DNA from 3 places in the Fictibacillus sp. 5RED26 genome. Region 2 is predicted to be linked to each of the others. Evidence: riboswitches for the same ligand, from Rfam matches in the RefSeq annotation. Region 2 holds a riboswitch; each other region holds the start of a gene.
The links. Region 2 has a riboswitch for thiamine pyrophosphate ahead of tenA (thiaminase II). Riboswitches for the same ligand answer to the same signal wherever they lie in the genome.

Region 1 (6,593 bases), on a different contig from region 2:
TTTCAGAAAGCAGTCACGCAGTTTCGCTTTTCTGGAAAGGTGACGCAAAACGTTATGCGGTCTATCAAACCACGATCTCTGGTGCTTTTTATGAAAAGGTAGCAGAAACGAAAGGTAACTCAATCAAAATCGATAACCTAGACAACGGACGCAAGTATTATTTTGCAGTTGTTGCGATCGATAAAAACAATAACGAATCGATGAAAACAGAATCAAAAGCCGCGATTCCGCATGTGGCGTTAAAGAACGGAAACTATAACATTTCAAATGTAACAGCGTTAAAGAATGGCGTGATTGACCTATCTAAACCACAAACGGTTACAGCAGATATCAAAATCACTGGTGAAACAGAGACGGATCTTGCAGAAGGATTACAGAGTGAGCTGCAAGTAAAAGAGCCAGGTAAAACAAACTGGACATCTCACAAAGGTATGTACACCGCTCAAAACGGAGAATTTAACACGTTTAGCGCAGATTTCTTACCTTTTAAAGAAGGAGCGTATCAATATCGTTATGCGTTCTCAACCGATCTAGGCAGAACGTGGGTCACTAGTGAAACGAAGACCGTTACGTTCACAAAAGGCGATGACACGATTGCTCCTGCAACATCAGTAACATTGGAAGAACCAGCGCAAGAGTCAGGACAAGTGAATCTGAAGTGGTCTGTAGAAGGAGCGAACGAGCCTTATCTGTTCACGATCGTTCGTGATGGAGAAGTTATCGACCAAGTCCTTGATACAAGTGCCACAACGTACAAAGATTTGAACGTAACAAACGGAAAAGTCTATAGTTACGAAGTGCACATCTTCGATAAAGCCGGTAACAGTGTGAAGTCGAACGCCGTTCAAGTTACACCCGATCTTGTGATGGTAAAAGTCACAATGAAAGTGAATGCACCTGCCTACACACCACAAGGCGTCGATATTACGATGCCAGGCAGCAAGAACGGCTGGAACACAGGTGCGTGGAAGATGACGCGTGGCGGCGCTGTAACGAACGATTATGAATATACGTTTGAAGCGCAAGAAGGCGAAGTCATCACCTACAAATACGCCAAGAATAGCTCTTGGGATCAAGAAGGACTTGCTGACCATACATCGGGTAATCCGAACGATGATGACGTAAGTTACTACGGATACGGTGCAACAGGAACTGACTTGAGTTTTGTTGTCACGAACCAAGGCGGCAATGCGATGGTCGTTCAAGATAAAATTTTACGATGGATCGACATGCCGGTTGTTGTGACCTCTCACACAGATGGCCAGACTGTTACATCAGACACGATCACCCTGAAAGGAAATGCCATCAAAGAGGGTGTGATGACGATCAACGGCCAGCCGGTTACGATCAATGATGACATGACGTTCTCACACACGGTGAATTTAAGTGCAGGAGAGAACAAGCTGAACATTCATATCGAACCGTCAGAAGAGAATAAAACGACTATTTTCAAAAATGACGGCGGGGCGATTGGAAAGAACACGAAGGATATTGTGATGACGCTTAATAAGAACTAGTTTGGTAGGATGCTGCTTCTCTTGAGAAGCGGCATCTTCTTTCATAAAAAAACGAGTATTTCCATACGGAGTACTCGTTTATAAAATATCTAATTCCGGTACTTCTCTAAAATGTTTTCAGTCACACGTTCTACATTTTGATTACTTCTCTTCGCCTCCGCATATCTCTCGTAATCCTCAGCCGCAACTTCTAACAAGAAGCTCTTCGGAAAGATATAAGGCTTTCCATGATCCTGTTCGTCCAAGTTGTTCAACACTTCTAGCTCGTCTTCGTTTTCCTTGTTGCGTGCAGGATCATATACAAACATTTTTCCATACTCTTCTTCTACACTTTTGTTTACATTGATAAAATACTTCATTCACAAAACACTCCTGTTTTTTGATTATGTAACTGTTATTCCCTAGACACGTTGTCATCAGACATATAAAGGCACAAAAAGGGAAGATAACCTATAAAAATTGTACAAGCACGACTCGTCATATTTCGAACTTTGTCCCGATATGATGTAGAGAGAGCCTGACAAGCGCAGGCTTATCAAGCGGAAAGGGAGTTGGAAGTAATGAAAACTGCGGGTTCTTGGTCTCATTCGTTAAAATTTCTTTTGTTCAGTGCAGTTGGTATTTTCATGTTCTTCATTCCGATCACAGTGAAAGGAAAGTCATCGATCCCACTCGATCATCTTGTAACATGGGTGAGAGATACAGCGGGTGAAGCTGTACCGCTTTATGCATTGCTCGTCATATTGCTCGGTGCTGTTTATCCGTTCTACAAAAAAACGTGGAACAAAGACCGAGTCACGACCACCTTCTCATTGCTAAAAGTTGTGGGACTCGTTGCAGCTGTCCTACTTTACTTTGAATGGGGTCCGAGCTGGTTAAGCGATCCGAACATGGGACCGTTCTTATTTGAGAAACTCGTGATCCCTGTTGGGTTGCTCGTTCCACTCGGTGCTGTCTTCCTAGCCTTTATTGTAGGATATGGTCTGATGGAGTTTATCGGGGTGCTCGTCCAAAAGATCATGAGACCTATCTGGAAAACACCGGGCAGGTCAGCGGTTGATGCCGTCGCTTCTTTTGTCGGCAGTTATTCGATCGGTCTACTCATCACGAACCGCGTGTTTAAAGAAGGAAAGTATACGGTGAAAGAAGCAGCTATCATTGCAACTGGTTTCTCTACCGTTTCTGCAACGTTCATGATCATTGTGGCAAAAACGCTAGGTCTGATGGAAATGTGGAACACCTACTTCTGGACGACGCTTGTGGTGACTTTCTTAGTAACGGCAATCACAGTGAGAATTCGTCCGTTAAGCAGAATGGATGATACGTATTCTGGTGGGGAAGGTCAGCCGGAAGAAGAGGTGAATGAGAAATACTTGCAAACGGCTTGGCGAAACGCGATGGATTCATCTCAGAACGCCCCTGCATTCTTGACTAACATTTGGTCTAATTTAAGAGATGGCTTTCTGATGGCGATGAGTATATTGCCTTCCATTATGAGTGTCGGTTTAATCGCCCTTTTGTTGGCAGAATACACGCCTGTCTTTGACTGGCTGGGTTACGTTTTCTACCCGATCACATGGGCGCTGCAGCTTCCTGATGCTATGCTTGCTGCGAAAGCGGCTTCTATCGGTGTTGCTGAAATGTTCCTGCCTGCACTCTTAGTAGCTGAAGCGGCACTTGTAACGAAATTCGTAATCGGTGTAGTTTCCGTAGCTTCCATTCTATTTTTCTCAGCTAGTATTCCTTGTGTACTCTCAACAGAAATCTCAATCAGTGTTCCAAAACTACTAGTTATCTGGTTCCAGCGCACGGTGTTGGCATTGATTATAGCGACTCCGCTAGCTTATTTATTCCTATAAATACTTTTACTGGTTGTTATGAAAGCCCTTTATCGATAGAATAGTAGTATATAAAATTAAATAATCATTACCACTAGGGGTGCCTTTGTTAAGGCTGAGATTAAAGTGAACTTTAAGACCCTTGGAACCTGATTTGGTTAGAACCAGCGTAGGGAAGTGGTGTGTGGATCAGATACTACGCTATAAATTCTTAAAACTGTGAAACCACCTCTTTGCTACATAAAGGAGGTGGTTTTTTATTGTGGAAAAACAGCTTCATGTAATTACTACGGGAAGGCAAAGTGATGAAGAGTTGGTTAAGATAGCGAAACTCATTCATCCGTACATCACGGCGCTGCATGTACGAGAAAAAACAAAGTCTGCGAAAGAACTCAGTCATCTTATCCATCTTCTGCAGAAAGCTGGAGTGCCTCCCTCTAAAATTATCGCAAATGATCGGGTGGATGTAGCGCTTTGTACAGGTATAAAAGGTGTTCAGCTGACACATCACAGTTTAGATGTGTCACAAGTGCGAAGAGCTCTGCCTGAAATGATGCTCGGCTGCTCTGTCCATTCTGTTTCAGAAGCACAGGATGCTGAACAAAACGGCGCCGACTTCATCATGTATGGTCATATTTTTAAGACTTCTTCCAAACGTGATGCGGAGCCAAGAGGGTTAGATCAGCTTCAACGTGTGGTAGATCAAATCACAATTCCGGTCATCGCGATCGGAGGCATTACACCAGAAAACGTACGGAATGTCATCGGAACAGGTGCATCTGGAATCGCCGTGATGTCAGGCATTTTAGAAGCGGAATCACCACTAAAAGCGGTGAAGCTGTACAAACAACAACTGGAGGTGTGGGATGCGCACAACGTATGATGCCATCATTATTGGAGGCGGCGTGATCGGCTGTTCCATCGCCTATGAGCTTTGTAAACGAAACAAACGTGTGCTGCTTCTTGAAAAAGAAACAATTGGGAGCAGGGCTTCAAGTGCTGCAGCTGGCATGCTCGGTGCAGAGATGGAGTTTGAGACCAATCATCCACTCTATCTGCTCGCAAAAGAAAGTCGGGACTCTTTTACCCCTTTATCACAGGAGCTTTTCGATGTTTGTGGGATAGACATTGAACTGATCCAGAAGGGGATTTATGAACTCGCGTTTACAGAGGAAGAAGCGGATGATTTAAAAAGAGAAGCGGCCAAGCGTCGAGATCAAGATGAAGAGGTTTTCTGGCTTTCAGCTGAAGAACTGATCATAAAAGAACCCGCATTATCCTCACTTGTAAAGGGAGCTCTCTATTTTGAAAAAGATGCTCAAGTGTCACCTGTTAAGCTTACTCGAGCCCTATATCAGTCCGCAAAAATTCTCGGTGCCGAGATAAAAGAGCATACCGAAGTGGTTAGGCTTCTCCAAACCAACAACAGAGTCACAGGTGTTGTAACAACGAAGGAAACGTTTCATGCTGATTCCGTCATAGTAGCTTGTGGGGTGTGGAGCTCAGATATCGAGCCTTCACTAAAAATGGTGCCTGTAAAAGGGGAATGTCTTTCCTTTAAAACACAGCGTCCACTACTTACAGGTACGGTAAAATACAAAAACTGTTACCTCGTTCCAAAGCGAGAAAACCAAATTTTTGTTGGCGCGACAAGTACACCACACGTCTTTAATGAAGAGGTTACATTTTCAGGTCTATTTGAATTGATGGAGAAGGCAAAACAAATCGTGCCTGAACTAAGTGGTGCTGTTTTTGAAAAAGCATGGGGAGGCATCAGGCCCCAAACGCTATCCGGTCAACCCTATATCGGTCCTTCTCCACATAAAGAGGGGCTCATTCTTGCAACGGGGCACTATCGAAACGGCATTCTGCTTTCCGCTATAACTGGAAAAAGGATTGCTGACCATATTGAAAGCGAGGTATATCATTCGTGAAACTTATGATAAATGGAGAAGCGGTCATGGTGCCAAATTCTTTGCAGTCGATCACAGATCTGCTGAAGCACCTTAACTTACATGACCAAGTGGTGATTGCGGAAGTAAACGAAGAGATCATCAATAATCAAAAACAAAGTGAAACTCAAATAAAAGAAAACGACAAGATCGAACTTGTTCGATTTGTTGGCGGAGGTTGATTGTATGTTAAACATTGGACACTATTCCTTTTCATCTCGATTACTTTTAGGTACAGGCAAATATCCGGACTTCAAAACACAAAAAGAAGCGGTAGAAGCTTCTGGTTCTGAGATTTTGACGTTTGCGGTTCGTAGAATGAACATCTTTGAAGAAAGCCAACCAAACTTTTTAGAGATGCTTGATCTGAAAAAATACACATTGTTACCGAATACAGCAGGTGCGAAAACGGCGACAGAAGCGGTACGCATCGCAAAACTGGCGAAAGCATCAGGATTATGTGATATGGTAAAAGTAGAAGTCATCGGATGCGACAAAACGCTGTTGCCGGATCCAGTGGAAACGCTTAAAGCCACAGAAGAGCTATTAAAAGAAGGGTTCATCGTGCTTCCTTATACGTCAGATGATGTGGTCCTGGCTAGACGATTAGAAGAGCTTGGTTCACATGCAATCATGCCTGCCGCTTCTCCAATCGGTTCCGGGCAAGGAATTATTAACCCGCTCTATTTAAAATTTATTATTGAGCAAACGAAGGTTCCGGTTATAGTTGATGCAGGGATCGGTAGTGCGAGTGACGCGATGATTGCGATGGAGCTCGGAGCAGACGGTGTGCTATTAAACACAGCCGTAGCGGGTGCGAAGGATCCTGTAAAGATGGCCCTTGCAATGAAAATGGCGGTAGAAGCTGGAAAGTTAGGGTATGAAGCGGGAAGAATCCCGAGAAAAGAAACGGCAACAGCGAGCAGTCCTTTAGAAGGGTTGAGTGTGAAGTGAATGAGCGTTATTCAAGACAGGAATTATTTAGCCCGATCGGTATAGAAGGGCAAGCAAAAATTCGAACAAAAAGCGTGCTCATCGTTGGTGCAGGCGCTCTTGGTGCAGGAAACGCTGAAGCTCTTACGCGTGCAGGCGTAAAACGGATCGTACTCGTCGATCGCGATTATGTGGATTGGACGAACCTTCAGCGTCAGCAGCTTTATTCTGAAGAAGATGCGAAGAGACAACTGCCAAAAGTAGTTGCTGCAAAGAATAGATTAAACCAAATTAATTCAGAAGTAGAAATTCAGGCACATGTGATGGATATGGGGATTGAGGAAGCAGTAGAA
Region 2 (6,593 bases):
GAACATTGCCGGACTTATGCTTTCTGCCATTATTTCTGACTCATTGTTGTTTAAATCACCTACTTGTACAGAAGAAGATGTTGCCGCAGCACGCGAACTTGCTGAAATTGCTGGTGTAGATGCGGAAAAGTACGGTCTAGAAATGCTAAAAGCAGGTGCTGACTTAAGTGATAAATCTGTTGAAGAATTGATTTCACTTGATGCTAAAGAATTTAACATTGGTGAAAATAAAATTGAAGTTGCTCAAGTGAATACGGTTGATGCTAGCGATGTAATGAAACATCAAGAGGATTTAGAATCAGCGATTACGAAAGTGATTGCTGACAAAGGTCTAGACCTGTTCATGTTTGTTGTAACAGATATCTTAACAAATGATTCGACAGCGTTAGCTCTTGGTAAGAGATCACAATCTGTTGAAGAAGCTTATAACGTTAAATTAGAAAACAATACAGCCATCCTTAAAGGTGTTGTTTCTCGTAAAAAACAAATCGTACCTGTTTTAACAGAAGCGATGAGCAAATAAATGAAGATTTTAAAGGGTAATGCCATACTACGGCTTTGCCCTTTTACTTTGTTATACAAAGGTCGTGTTTCTTAAAAATAGTTGACAATCTAAAAGAGACTGCTATCATTTAAGACAGAAACCAACTATATAAAAACGAACCACTAGGGGTGCCTTTTATAAGGCTGAGATCAAAGTGCGACTTTGAGACTCTTAGAACCTGATCTGGATTATACCAGCGTAGGGAAGTGGTGTTGCGGAGTCTTTATTCCTGTTTTGAATTCTCCATATACAACCACTTTCTTAGCTGAGAGTGGTTTTTTTGTTGGATAAAACAAGGAGGATTCATATGAACACATTTACTGATATCTTGCGAGAAAGAGCGGCTTCTATTTGGGAAGCGAACCTTCAACATCCATTTGTGAAGGGAATTGCAGATGGTGACCTTTCTTTAGAACGGTTCAGGTACTATGTATTACAAGATTCGTATTATTTATCTCATTTTGCAAGAATACAAGCGATGGGGGCTGCAAGAGCTGAAGATTTGTATACGACTTCTAGAATGGCAGCACATGCACAAGGTACAAATGACGCGGAGTTAGGACTTCATGAGACATTTATGAAACAGCTTGGAGTGACAGAAGAAGAACTAGCTGATTTTGAACCTGCTCCCACTGCTTACCATTATACATCTCACCTTTACCGAGTTGCAGAGTCTGGAAGTTTGGGAGAAATTATCGCAGCAATTCTGCCTTGTTATTGGATCTATCAAGAGATTGGTGAAACATTCAAAGGGGCGACACCACAAGAATCCATCTATCAAGAGTGGATCGCTGCATATGGCGGTGAATGGTTCACAGAACTTGTACAAGAGCAGATTGATAGACTGAATCAATTGGCTGAAAAAGCAAGCGATGTGGAGAGAAATAAGATGATTCAACATTTCTTGATCAGTTGTCAGTACGAGTATTCCTTCTGGGAGATGGCTTATACATTGGAAAAATGGCCGATTCCATTCAGCCTGACCACGTCGACGATCGGGAGTGAAGGGTAGTATGCAAAAGGGGTTAAAGTTAACGGATATCCTTGTAACAATCGTAATCTCTATCGCATTTGGCATACTGTATAAGATTTGGGGACCTCTATATTATGCCGTAAAACCGTTTGGCCTTCACATCGATCAGTTGATATATGGGATGTGGTTCATGGCGGCGACCGTTGCATTCCTAATCATTCGAAAGCCTGGAGTTGCCCTATTGGCTGAAATTGCTGCTTCTTCAGGAGAATTTTTGATGGGTTCTGAATTTGGACTTGAAGTGTTACTATACGGACTGATTCAAGGATTGTTTGCAGAATTTATCCTATTCGCATTTCGTTATAAACGATTTGACCTTTTCGTCATCTCACTTGCTGCACTAGGTTCATGTGCAGGATCTTTAATCATGGACTTTTACAAAGGATATATCGGTGATCTTTCAACATGGAATCTAACATTATTTATCGTATTTAGAATAATCGGTTCTATCTTGTTTACAGGATTGTTTGCCGTTTCTATTGCAAAAGCTTTAGAGGCTACAGGTGTGACGAATTTAGTACGATCTTCGTCAAAAAAGGATCATGAAGCGTTAGATCAATAACTGAGGTGGTTGGATGACAAGCGTAACTTCTGTGAGAAATCTGAGATTAAAGTTTCCGGGCGAATCAAAAATGCTGTTTAGAGATATGAGTTTGTCTATTAATCGTGGTGAAAAAGTGCTTCTTCTTGGCACCTCCGGATGTGGCAAATCCACATTGTTGCAGGTTCTTTCTGGACTAGTACCACGAACAATTGATATTCCTATGAAATGTGATGACATACAAATCCCTGATCAATGGGGATTTGTATTTCAAGATCCTGATACTCAGTTCTGTATGCCCTATGTTGATGAAGAATTAGCATTTGTTCTTGAGAACTTGGAAGTGCCTCGAGAAGAGATGACCAGCAAGATTTGTTCTTTATTAAAAGAGGTTGGTCTTGAGCTTGAGAACATTCATACACCGATTCAACATCTATCTGGTGGAATGAAGCAACGATTAGCGATTGCATCTGTATTAGCACTGAAACCAGATGTAATATTTTTAGATGAACCGACTGCTTTTATTGATGAAAAGGGTACAGAACAAATTTGGGAAACGGTAAAAAGAATATGGAAAGATAAGACGTTGATCATTGTTGAACATAAAATTGAGAAAATCCTAGATTTCGCTGATCGTCTCATTGTATTTACTCCAGATGGAGAAATTCTAGCTGATGGAAACACTTCAATGGTCTTTACTCATTATAAGGAAAAGATCAAAGAGTTTGGAATTTGGTACCCTGGTGTATGGGATGATTATAAACGAGAACCAATCATGAATAACAAGAAAGAACTTTCAAACACCATGAAGTTACAGATTTTCAAAGGATATCGAAACAAAGAAGTTAAGATCGTGGTAGATCACTTAGTGATCCATTCAGGAGAATGGGTCACTATAATGGGTGAAAACGGAGCAGGAAAGAGTTCATTATTATTGGCTCTGATGCAGCTCATAAAAACATCTGGAGACTATTTTATCAATGATGTACCTATTCGAAAAACGAAAGACATCTCTGGACTTCTTTACCTCGTATTTCAGAACCCTGAATATCAATTTTTAACAAATTCAGTTCACGATGAAATAACCTATGGATTAAAAAATGACCAAGAAATTGAATCCGATGTAAAAGAGATACTCTCTTCTCTCGAGTTGACAAGCAAAAAGGAGCAACATCCTTATCAATTATCTGTTGGTCAGAAGAGACGTCTAAGTGTGGCCACTGCTTTTTTACAAAAACCAAATATTTTACTTCTTGATGAACCAACTTTTGGTCAGGACTCTTTAAACACGTTTAAGATTTTGGAAATGATCGAACAAGAGCGTCAAAAAGGAACGATCATTCTCATGGTCACACATGATCATCATATTACCGAACGTTTTGCAACACGGTTATGGGAGGTACAGAACGGTAGAATTGTAACTGATCTTCAACTCAATAAAGGTGGTAACGTACAGAGGGAGATTCTGCATGAATTCATTATTTAGTGGGAAGTACACTTGGTTACACAGCATAAATCCATCTCTAAAACTACTAACAATATTGGGTCTGTTCATATTAGCCATCAACATTCATTATCTTAACTTCATGGTCGGTTTTTCTTGCGTGATCTTAACATTGTTTATATTCGGTACAGGATATTCTTATAAGCAATTATTCTTATTATCTCTGCCCTTTTTGTTTGTTTTTCTTTCAACGTCTTCATCTATGATTCTATTTGGAAAGGGAGAAACCATCCTATTTAAATGGGCATATGTTCAAATATCAGAGGAGAGTTTGATAAGGGGCATTCACCTAGGGTTTCGAGCTTTATCATTTGCAATGCTTGGATTGATATTTGCTTTAACTACCAAACCAGTTATGCTGTTTTACTCTCTCATGCAACAACTTAAACTGCCACCGAAGTTTGCTTATAGTTTCATGGCGGCCATACGATTGATTCCTATCATGATTGAGGAATACCAGATCATTATGAATGCTCAAAGGGTAAGAGGATTAGAACAAAAGAATCATTTTCTAAAAAGAATGCAAAGGCTTGCGATTCCTTTATTATCACAAAGTATTCGCAGAGCTTATCGAATAGCCGTATCAATGGAAGCAAAACGATTTCAATCAAACAGAAAGAGGACCTTCTATTATGAGGTCGGTTTTTCAAGAAATGATCTAATATTCTTATGCTATTTTCTTGTTCTGATAGGAGTCGCCTATCTTCTTTCTAACCATTTTCCATTCCTACCAAATACGGATGTGAGATATTTATCTGATTGAGAGACTGAAACTATATTCCTTCAGTCTCTTTATTTCATTAAGGTGATGTTATCATTTTGTTTCATCAGCACGGTATGTCTGCCTTCTTTAATCTTCAAATATATAGCGTTAGATACACGAAGTTTCTTACCATTCTCAAAAAAAACCATGTAATGTGGTTCTGTTACGAATGAATCTCCGATGCTAATTACTTTATCCGTTCTTTCCTTTTTAACGATGAAACCTCGATACTCACTTATATTAAATTCATCCTTTAAATAACCAGACCATGCAAAGAACAACAGAAATCCCGCAATAAATGTACAAACGGTCGAGCTTACTTTTTGCATTTTCTCACCTCAGTTTTGTTTATGACGAAAGAAGGAAAAATAATAGAAGGGTTTGCATCAAATTGATCTAATACTAATGAAACAATAAAATTACCTTTTTTCTTTTTTAATCAACTTGTTATGCCATGAAGTGAGCAATAGCAATGCGAGGAATGAACCGAGTAGCGTAAGTGTCATGTCCCATTGAGCATCCCAAATATCTCCTTGAGCACCAACAAAGTCTTTTGTTTCACGTTTTGCTATCTTGCCAGCGAGCCATTCAGCAATTTCATAGAGTGCTGCTATTGCCAACGTAATACTTATTGCAATAAATTGGACCCATTTTCCTAAACGCAAAGGTGTATTTAAAAGCAGAATATCGCGTATAACAATCGCCAACAAACCTTTCATAAAGTGGCCAAAGCGATCATAGTGATTGCGGTTCAAATCATAGTGCTGCTGCAGCCAATCGAAAAAGGGAACGTCATCATAGGTATAATGTCCACCTATGAATGTCAAAATCGATAATAAAGCAATGATGCAATATGTAAGAGAAGTGAACCTTAGCTTTTTATAAAGGAAGAAAACGAAGATTATACCTATAACAGTTGGAGCAACTTCTAGTATCCATATTGGATAATGTGCAGGTTTAATAAGTGACCACAGGAAAAAGAAGAAAACGATGATTAATAGAACCACATGGATTTTGTTAACTTTCATGATCTATCCCTCACAATCTAACATTAGTATTGATATGAAGTTAGAAACGTATTCTTTTGTTGCGTAAAAACAATTTTAAATAAGGATGTGATACATCATGACTAAAAAAATCGCAGTGGCTATTCTTCATGGAATCGGTAATCAAAACGAGGATTTTTCGGATTTATTTATTGAAGTGCTTTCCAAAAGATTCTCTCAACAGATTAAACCTTTTTATGCGACTCCTGAAAAAGAACTGATCATCCAACCTATATACTGGGGAAGTGTCTTTAACGAAAGGGAATCACACTTGTGGCAAAGACTTAATAAAGAAGACAATTTAGATTTTAAGCAGTTAAGACAGTTTGTCATCCACTTTTTTGGTGATGCCATTGCCTACCAGCCTGTAGCCGATCACAATCCGAACTATATTAAAGTACATGAGGTATATGCTAGGGGACTTCGAAAATTAAGTGAAGTGGCTGGTGAAGATGCACCACTCTTTGTCATTGCACATAGTTTAGGTACCGTGATTTCGAGTAATTATTTTTATGATCTACAATTCATTTCTGAAGAAATAGCTGAAGATGTCTTGCGAAACATGAAAAAGACTCCTTTAGAAAAAGGTGAGACTCTAACCAGCTTTTATACATTAGGAAGTCCATTGGCGTTATGGGGTCTCAGGTATGCAGATTTCGATAAGCCCATACAAGTTCCATCGCCACATTTAAAGGATCATTACCCTGAGATTCAAGGAAAATGGGTAAATATGTACGATAAAGATGACGTGTTCGGTTATCCTCTGAAAACGATCAATGACTCTTATGATCGAGCAATTGCTGTTGAGAAAGAAATAAATAGCGGCGGCATTATAAGCAGTTCTACACCACTCTCTCACAATAATTACTTTAAAACGAATGAAGTCATCAATGACATTGGTGATGATTTAGCTGAAATATGGAAGCAGTTAAATTTAGCACCTCAGCGAAAATAACGTTTCTTCTCGTCCACGAATACATTAAAACATCTTATTAAATGGACTGTTGCCGAATGGATAATCAGCAAAAACAACAAATTGGCGGTGTTATACAGGCAATTGGAACAGTCATTTCGGCGATTGCCAACACGCCGATTTCGGTCTTTAGTGATCAGTTTCAGGAAGATCTTGATTTAATAGGAAATGTTCTGCAAGCTACTGGAA
Region 3 (6,593 bases), 690 kb from region 2:
GCTTTGGTTCTCATCTATTTGCCCCTTCCTTCAACATGTGATCTTGCCAGTGGATTGTTTCATGAAATATTTCATGGGTAGTCTCTAACTGAAAAAGCTGGTCAAGAAGATTTTGTTGAAAGCTTCCTGGTCCTTGAGCAGTTTTAACAGCTTCTTCTGCCGCTTTAGTAAGCATTAATATAGCTAATGCGGTTCGTTCTAAGACTGGCATGTTTACTGTCTCCTTTGTGACTTCTTTTTTCAGATTGGCTTGATATAGAGCTACCATTGAGGTAGCAAAGCATCCTGTCCCTGTGACATAAGAAAGCATCGGATCCCCATGAGAAAGCACGATAGCTTTTTCACCATCTGAAATAACATCCTTACTTCCAGTCATGGCGATAAGACAGCCTGTTTGCTTTGCCGCAGCCCCCGCAAGCTTGATCAGATCATCTTCAGACGTCGCCAAATCACCATCCACACCTTTTCCTTCCCAAGCCCCTTCAGCCAGAAACTGCATTTCAGCAGCATTTCCGCAAATTGTCAGAATTCTTCGGGGTCTGACCCCCTTCAATTCTGAATATTCAAACAACAACTTCTTTACGAGCTCTTGCCTGAATGATGATAGACCTACTCCTACTGGATCAAGGACAACTGGAACCTCAGCGTACAATGCTTTACGAAGTGCGAGTATCATAGATTTTGCTGAAGCTTCATCTATTGTTCCAATGTTCAGGACTAACGCATCGGCAACCCCTACAGCTTCTTCAACTTCACATGCGTCATGCACCATCATTGGACTCCCTCCTGCTGAGAGGACTCCATTGGCCAGAAAGTTCATGGTGACATTATTCGTTATATGATGAATGAGTGGCTTTTCTGCTCTAATCTGTGAAACAAACGTTTTCCATTCTTGTATCCTAGTATTGTTCATGTGCAATCCTCCTATAGGCAAAATGATTGACCGGTCCATGACCTGAACCAACATCGATTCCATGTTCAATTGCGGTCTGTATATATTTCTTAGCATGCACGATCGCACTATCGACCTTTTTCCCGTATGCAAGCTCTGCAGCCAATGCTGCTGAAAACGTACAACCCGTTCCGTGAGTATTTTTCGTTTGAATCCGCTTCTCTACAAGTTCAATCATCTCTATGCCATTAAATACCAGATCCGAAACAAATTCACCGTTTCCAAAGTGTCCGCCTTTTACTACAACATGATCAGCACCCGAATCAAACAAAACTCTTGCCGCTTCTTCTCTAGCCTCGCTGCTGTTTATCGTTATACCTGTTAATGCTTCAGCTTCAGGAATGTTTGGTGTGACGATCTTCGCTAGCGGTAGCATACATGTTTTCATAGCATGTAATGCTTCTTCTCCTAACAATGTAGCCCCACCTTTTGCGATCATAACTGGATCGACCACTACGTTTTCCCATCCGAATTTAGTTATCATATAAGCTGTTCTCTCAATATATTCACCTGAAAAGAGCATTCCAGTCTTTATCGCATCCGGCGTCAAGTCACTGCCTATAGACACTAACTGAGCTTCTAAACCTTCTATAGAAACTGGATATACGCCTTGAACGCCTGTCGTATTCTGTGCAGTGACTGCCGTAAGGACGGACATACCATACACGCCTAATTCTTGAAACGTCTTTAGATCAGCCTGAATACCTGCACCACCGCCACTATCTGATCCTGCAATCGTAAGTGCTTTACTTACCTTTATCAGTTGTCCCATATTCATCTACCTCCTAATTCCTAATGCAAAAAAAGCCACCCGCTGATTGGCGGGTGGCTTAAAATTTCATTTCATAAAGGAAACTGTTATCCACACCGCTTCCCTACGCCAGTATGAACTGGATCAGGTTCAAAGGGTCGAAGGTCACAACCTTCTCTCAGCTTAAAATAAGCACCCCTAGCGAAAATGACATTATTGAGTTAACACAATCCTACTCATACATAAACAACAATGTCAATTATTTTTAGGTTACGTGTTTCAAAAAGTTTAACCATCTTTAAATACGGGGAAATAATAACTAACACACTATTACAACATAAAAAAAATAGAATTTAAACAATTGTAACAAAGAGCAGCGAACAGAAATAAAAATGACAAATCATTAACATTTTTCCCAAAAGGTGGTGAAAACATAGCACTTTAGATACAATGTATAAATTTTTTCAGAATTTTCAAATAAAATGGTTGTCATTAGGCATCTTGCTCAGTATACTAGTAGAAACCTAGAAACATAAAAGGTTAATTGGATAGGGAGATAATTTTAAGGAGGGAAACAGGATGAAAGACAAAAACACTTCTTTTAACAAGAACCAAAATGAGATGGTGCAATACAAACAACAAAAAAGAGACCCATTTGCCTTCAGCCTTATTGCCCAAATGGTATTAGATGAGGCCCTTCACAATTATTACAAAGCGTATTATGAGAGAGAAATTGACATTGCCTTGGATACAAAAGATAAAGAACGTTTTATGAAATTAAGCGCAGAATACAAAGCGTTTCTCAGCTAGTGCTTTAAAACGGCACACCACTTAAAAGGTGCCGTAAAAGCCAAAACACCCTTTCAGCAAACGGATCATCCGTGCTGCAGAGGGTGTTTCTGACGTCCCAGTTACTGACAGGTTAAACACATATCTCTTAAGACATAGTTGTCGGTGATTCCGGCTTTTTCTTTTGTTCTGTTTTTCGTCTCCGCCACCATACATAAACCACAATAATTACAATCAGCCAAATCGGTGCTAATCCTAAAATACTCACTACAATTAATGAAATCGCAGACATTAAAAAGTTTACCGTATCCATAAAAAGCACCTTCGTTTTTGCCCACGTATTTAACCCTTCTGTTTGAAGTTCTTGCGCTTTTAAATTTTTCACTTCAAATTGTATCGTAACCGTTGAGTAATCACTTTGATTTTTCAAAAAGTTTAAGCGCCCTTCTACCTGTTCTATCTCTTCTTGTACGGCAGCTAGGTCACCAGATATCTTTAATAAGTCTTCTGTCTTCTGTGCGTCCTTCATAAAAGCCTCAAGACGTTCCCTAACTTGTTGCTTTGCTTTCAACCGTGAAGTCAGATCAACATATTCTTCTGTAACGTCTTCTCCAGTAACATTTTCGTGTGGTGTTCCTTTACTTAAACTTCGAACATCATCTAAAAACACACGAAAACTTTTCATCGGCACACGAACAACCATCACACCAGATTCATCATTCTTTTCACCTATACTAGTAGGAGACTCAACCATATATCCGCCTGTCTTCTCTGCCGTTTCTCGAACAGTCTCCATCGAGCTTTGCAATTTATCCACTGCGATCATGAGATCAGCGTTATAAATTACTTTCCTTTGGTTTTTTAGTTGCTGTTCCGCTTTATCATTATCTGATTCACCATTCCTACTTCCCTCTTCTGATGAACTCTCTACCTTGGCTTCTGACTGTTTCCCACCACTATCTTGATCTATAGCTTTATCACTTTTCGAACTGCTCTCACTGCTGCATGCACTCAACAGAAGTACAGCAACAAATACCCACAATTTCCATTTTTCCCACATATCGTGATACCCCCTTTTTCGCTTAGACGCTTTTTAGAAGAAAAAGGTTTCAGTTCCCAAAAAAACCAACCTATTGAATGATTTTTTCTGAGACATTTTTGTGATAAAATAGTGTCTGATGATTTGTAGTTTGAAAAAAAACCGATTTATGCTAGTATGTACAGGATAAGTAAGTGGTTTACTGGAGGAATAGCATGTCAATGATAGGAAGAAATGATCCGTGCTATTGTGGCAGCGGAAAAAAATATAAAAAATGTTGCTTACATAAAGAAGAGCAAACACGTGAAGTATCCTTCCATCAAGAAGGACTCATCAAATATGCCTTGGAGAACTATCAGCAGGATTTAGCTGAACGTACATCCAAGTATGTGAAAAAGTACCCTGTGGCTAAAGAGCAAGAACAAACATACGCAAATATTGCAGTTTGTTGGGAAATTTTCTGCTCAGAGATTAAGGATAATAAAACGCCTGTACAACTTTATGTAGAGAAAGTGAAGAACGCTGTTAAACCAGAAGTCGCGGAAATACTAGCTGGTTGGACAACAGCTTCACCATCCCTTTATAAAGTAATTGAGCAGAAGACAGGATTCATCTTTACCGTACAGGATATTTGGACAGAAGCTGTGTATGATGTAACAATCAATGCTGCTGAAAAGCCAAAAACAGAAAGTGCTCTACTTGGAACACTCGTTTCAAACGGCATCAACCATGAGTTTTATGTTGGATATGTGGAAATGCCTATGACTGAACTTCCACCGTTAAAAGCTGCGATAGAAGATATTCAGCCACAAAGCGATGCGAACGAAATATTTAGAAGCGAGTTCCCTGCTGTACTTCAGCTCTCTTTGATTGATATTAGTGCTGGTGTGCCTCAGTCTCAACCTGAGAACACAGCAACTGGTACAACAACGTCAAGAGTTGAAAAAACGGAAGAAGCAACGGATTTGAAAGATGAAAAATACAACGCTGTAACTGAACTCGTTAAAGCGAACGCTGAGACAGAAGTTGTTGAAGAAGCAGAAAAGCTTTGGAGCGAGTACATTACAGAAAGTAAGCCTGCTATCCGTAAAGAAGAGATCTATGCGGCTGCTCTTGATTACCTCGTCTCAAAAGACATTAGAGGTATCGCTTCAACTCAAGCAGAAACGGCTAAAAAGTATGGCGTATCACCAGCTAGTCTATCTTCACGTTATCGTGAAATGAAAGAATTATTAAGCGTATAAACGATTACTTGAATAACCCGCCTATTGTTTTAGGCGGGTTTTATCATGCAAAAAAACAAGATCTCCTTTATAAGGAGTCTTGTTTTTTATTACGCTCTAGCCAGTAATAAACGGGCAGTCCAGCAACAGTTATAAAGATTGCCGTAAAACTATCAATAGGGTCGTTGAGTATAGTCGCGACAACAATATATAAAGAGCCTAAGATCGCGAAAATAGGAACGACTGGAAATAACGGTACGCTATAGACTCGCTTTTGGTCTTTATTGCGTTTACGCAGTTTAAACACAGCATAAAAAGCAAATATATAAAAGATGTAAACCGCAAATATAGCCATCTCTGATAGATAGTCTGGATCTGTAACAATCATCATCATAATAGCAATTACTACTTGCAAATACGTAGCAGCGATAGGAGTACCATATTTTTCACTGACTGAGCTGAACGTTTTTGCCATCGGAAGCTGATTTCTTTCTGCCATAGCAAAAGGAACACGTGGAATGGTTAAAATCTTACCGTTCAAACAACCAAATATGGATACCGCGATGCCGACTGCTATTAGTTTCCCGCCTAGTGGTCCAAAAAGGATCGTTGCTGCTGCTGATGCAGAATTCTCTCCTAGTCTTACGATTTCTGAAGCAGGTAAAACGTGAAACAGTGCAATGTTAACTAACAGATATGCTGCCATAACGACCAAGATTCCACCAATAATAGCTTTAGGTAACGTTTTTCCGGGATCCTTCATCTCACCTGCTACGAATCCAACCATCAACCAGCCATCATAAGCAAAAAGTGTCGCTAAAATCGCTGCACCCATTGTTATTTCAACAACTGCCCCACTTGAAGCATTTAAGATCTGTTCATTTCCTTGTGTTAATCCAAAAACAATGATCAGCACGATCGGAACCAGTTTTCCTATCGTAAATATATTTTGGATAAAACCTCCATACTTTGTGCCAAAGTTATTAACGACGGTGAGAAAAAGTACAGTTCCTATTCCAATCCAAGGTCCTAAGTATTCTTTCCATGAGAATAAATGAACCATTAACGAACCGAAATATAATCCTAGAGCACCGATTACCGCCGGCCCATAAATAACAGTTTGAACCCAACCACTCAAGTATCCCCAGAGCTTACCGTAAACTTCTTCCATATAGACATACAAACCACCTGTCTTTGGAATCTGCGTTGCCACTTCAGCGATCGTTAATCCGCCAGCTATCGTGATCAACCCTCCAAGAGCCCAAGCTAATAGTGCAAGGTTGGAATTTCCTGTATACTCAAGCACACTTCCAGGTTTCATAAAAATCCCTGATCCAATAACCGTTCCAATAACGATGGACATGGCTACGGAAAGCCCAATATCTTTTTTCAATGCTGCGTCTTGATTCATGTTGTGTTCACTCCCTAAAAAAACCTACAAAACAAAATGTCCATCTGAAAAAGACTAGTGTCACTTTAACACATACAGCATTGAGCTGTCACTACCTCGCTAAAAAGACAGTTAATTCAGTTTTTTGAAAATGTGTTCTATAGAGTCGGAAAAATTCAGAGTTCCTTTCGCCGTGATAACTGTTTTTTGATAAAAGCTTTCTCGATCAGATTATTGAGCTGTCGTTCAAGTTCCTTTTTTTCTTTTACATTCGATTCATGTCTTATTTTCTTCTTCAGTTCACGAATCATAAGCTTTTCTTCTGATGAAAAATGAGAAGAATGCAACAACGTAATCACCTCATTTCAAATTTGATTCACTGAACTTCCTTCTATTTATTAGGATAAGTTAATCTCACATCCATAACCTTTCATGTGTAATAAAATCTA

Region 1: another riboswitch for thiamine pyrophosphate. It lies ahead of tenI (thiazole tautomerase TenI); the one in region 2 lies ahead of tenA (thiaminase II).
Region 3: another riboswitch for thiamine pyrophosphate. It lies ahead of thiD (bifunctional hydroxymethylpyrimidine kinase/phosphomethylpyrimidine kinase); the one in region 2 lies ahead of tenA (thiaminase II).

Annotation. Positions count from the first base shown of each region.
Region 1 is NZ_JACZDU010000002.1:116,474-123,066, forward strand. It holds gene IHV10_RS08855 (alpha-amylase family glycosyl hydrolase) at 1-1,517, shown strand, start outside; gene IHV10_RS08860 (hypothetical protein) at 1,607-1,876, opposite strand; gene IHV10_RS08865 (YjiH family protein) at 2,078-3,376, shown strand; TPP riboswitch at 3,442-3,548, shown strand; gene tenI (thiazole tautomerase TenI) at 3,618-4,238, shown strand; gene thiO (glycine oxidase ThiO) at 4,222-5,289, shown strand; gene thiS (sulfur carrier protein ThiS) at 5,295-5,489, shown strand; gene IHV10_RS08885 (thiazole synthase) at 5,494-6,261, shown strand; gene IHV10_RS08890 (MoeB/ThiF family adenylyltransferase) at 6,258-6,593, shown strand, end outside.
Region 2 is NZ_JACZDU010000001.1:1,375,425-1,382,017, forward strand. It holds gene IHV10_RS07165 (manganese-dependent inorganic pyrophosphatase) at 1-523, shown strand, start outside; TPP riboswitch at 659-766, shown strand; gene tenA (thiaminase II) at 852-1,556, shown strand; gene IHV10_RS07175 (ECF transporter S component) at 1,558-2,139, shown strand; gene IHV10_RS07180 (ABC transporter ATP-binding protein) at 2,153-3,604, shown strand; gene IHV10_RS07185 (energy-coupling factor transporter transmembrane component T family protein) at 3,588-4,385, shown strand; gene IHV10_RS07190 (hypothetical protein) at 4,415-4,714, opposite strand; gene IHV10_RS07195 (DUF2238 domain-containing protein) at 4,805-5,413, opposite strand; gene IHV10_RS07200 (chemotaxis protein) at 5,511-6,386, shown strand; gene IHV10_RS07205 (DUF6944 family repetitive protein) at 6,428-6,593, shown strand, end outside.
Region 3 is NZ_JACZDU010000001.1:683,053-689,645, reverse strand. It holds gene thiE (thiamine phosphate synthase) at 1-14, opposite strand, end outside; gene thiM (hydroxyethylthiazole kinase) at 11-913, opposite strand; gene thiD (bifunctional hydroxymethylpyrimidine kinase/phosphomethylpyrimidine kinase) at 900-1,712, opposite strand; TPP riboswitch at 1,808-1,913, opposite strand; gene IHV10_RS03670 (IDEAL domain-containing protein) at 2,283-2,513, shown strand; gene IHV10_RS03665 (DUF4349 domain-containing protein) at 2,641-3,552, opposite strand; gene IHV10_RS03660 (YecA family protein) at 3,747-4,775, shown strand; gene IHV10_RS03655 (APC family permease) at 4,843-6,165, opposite strand; gene IHV10_RS03650 (hypothetical protein) at 6,321-6,494, opposite strand.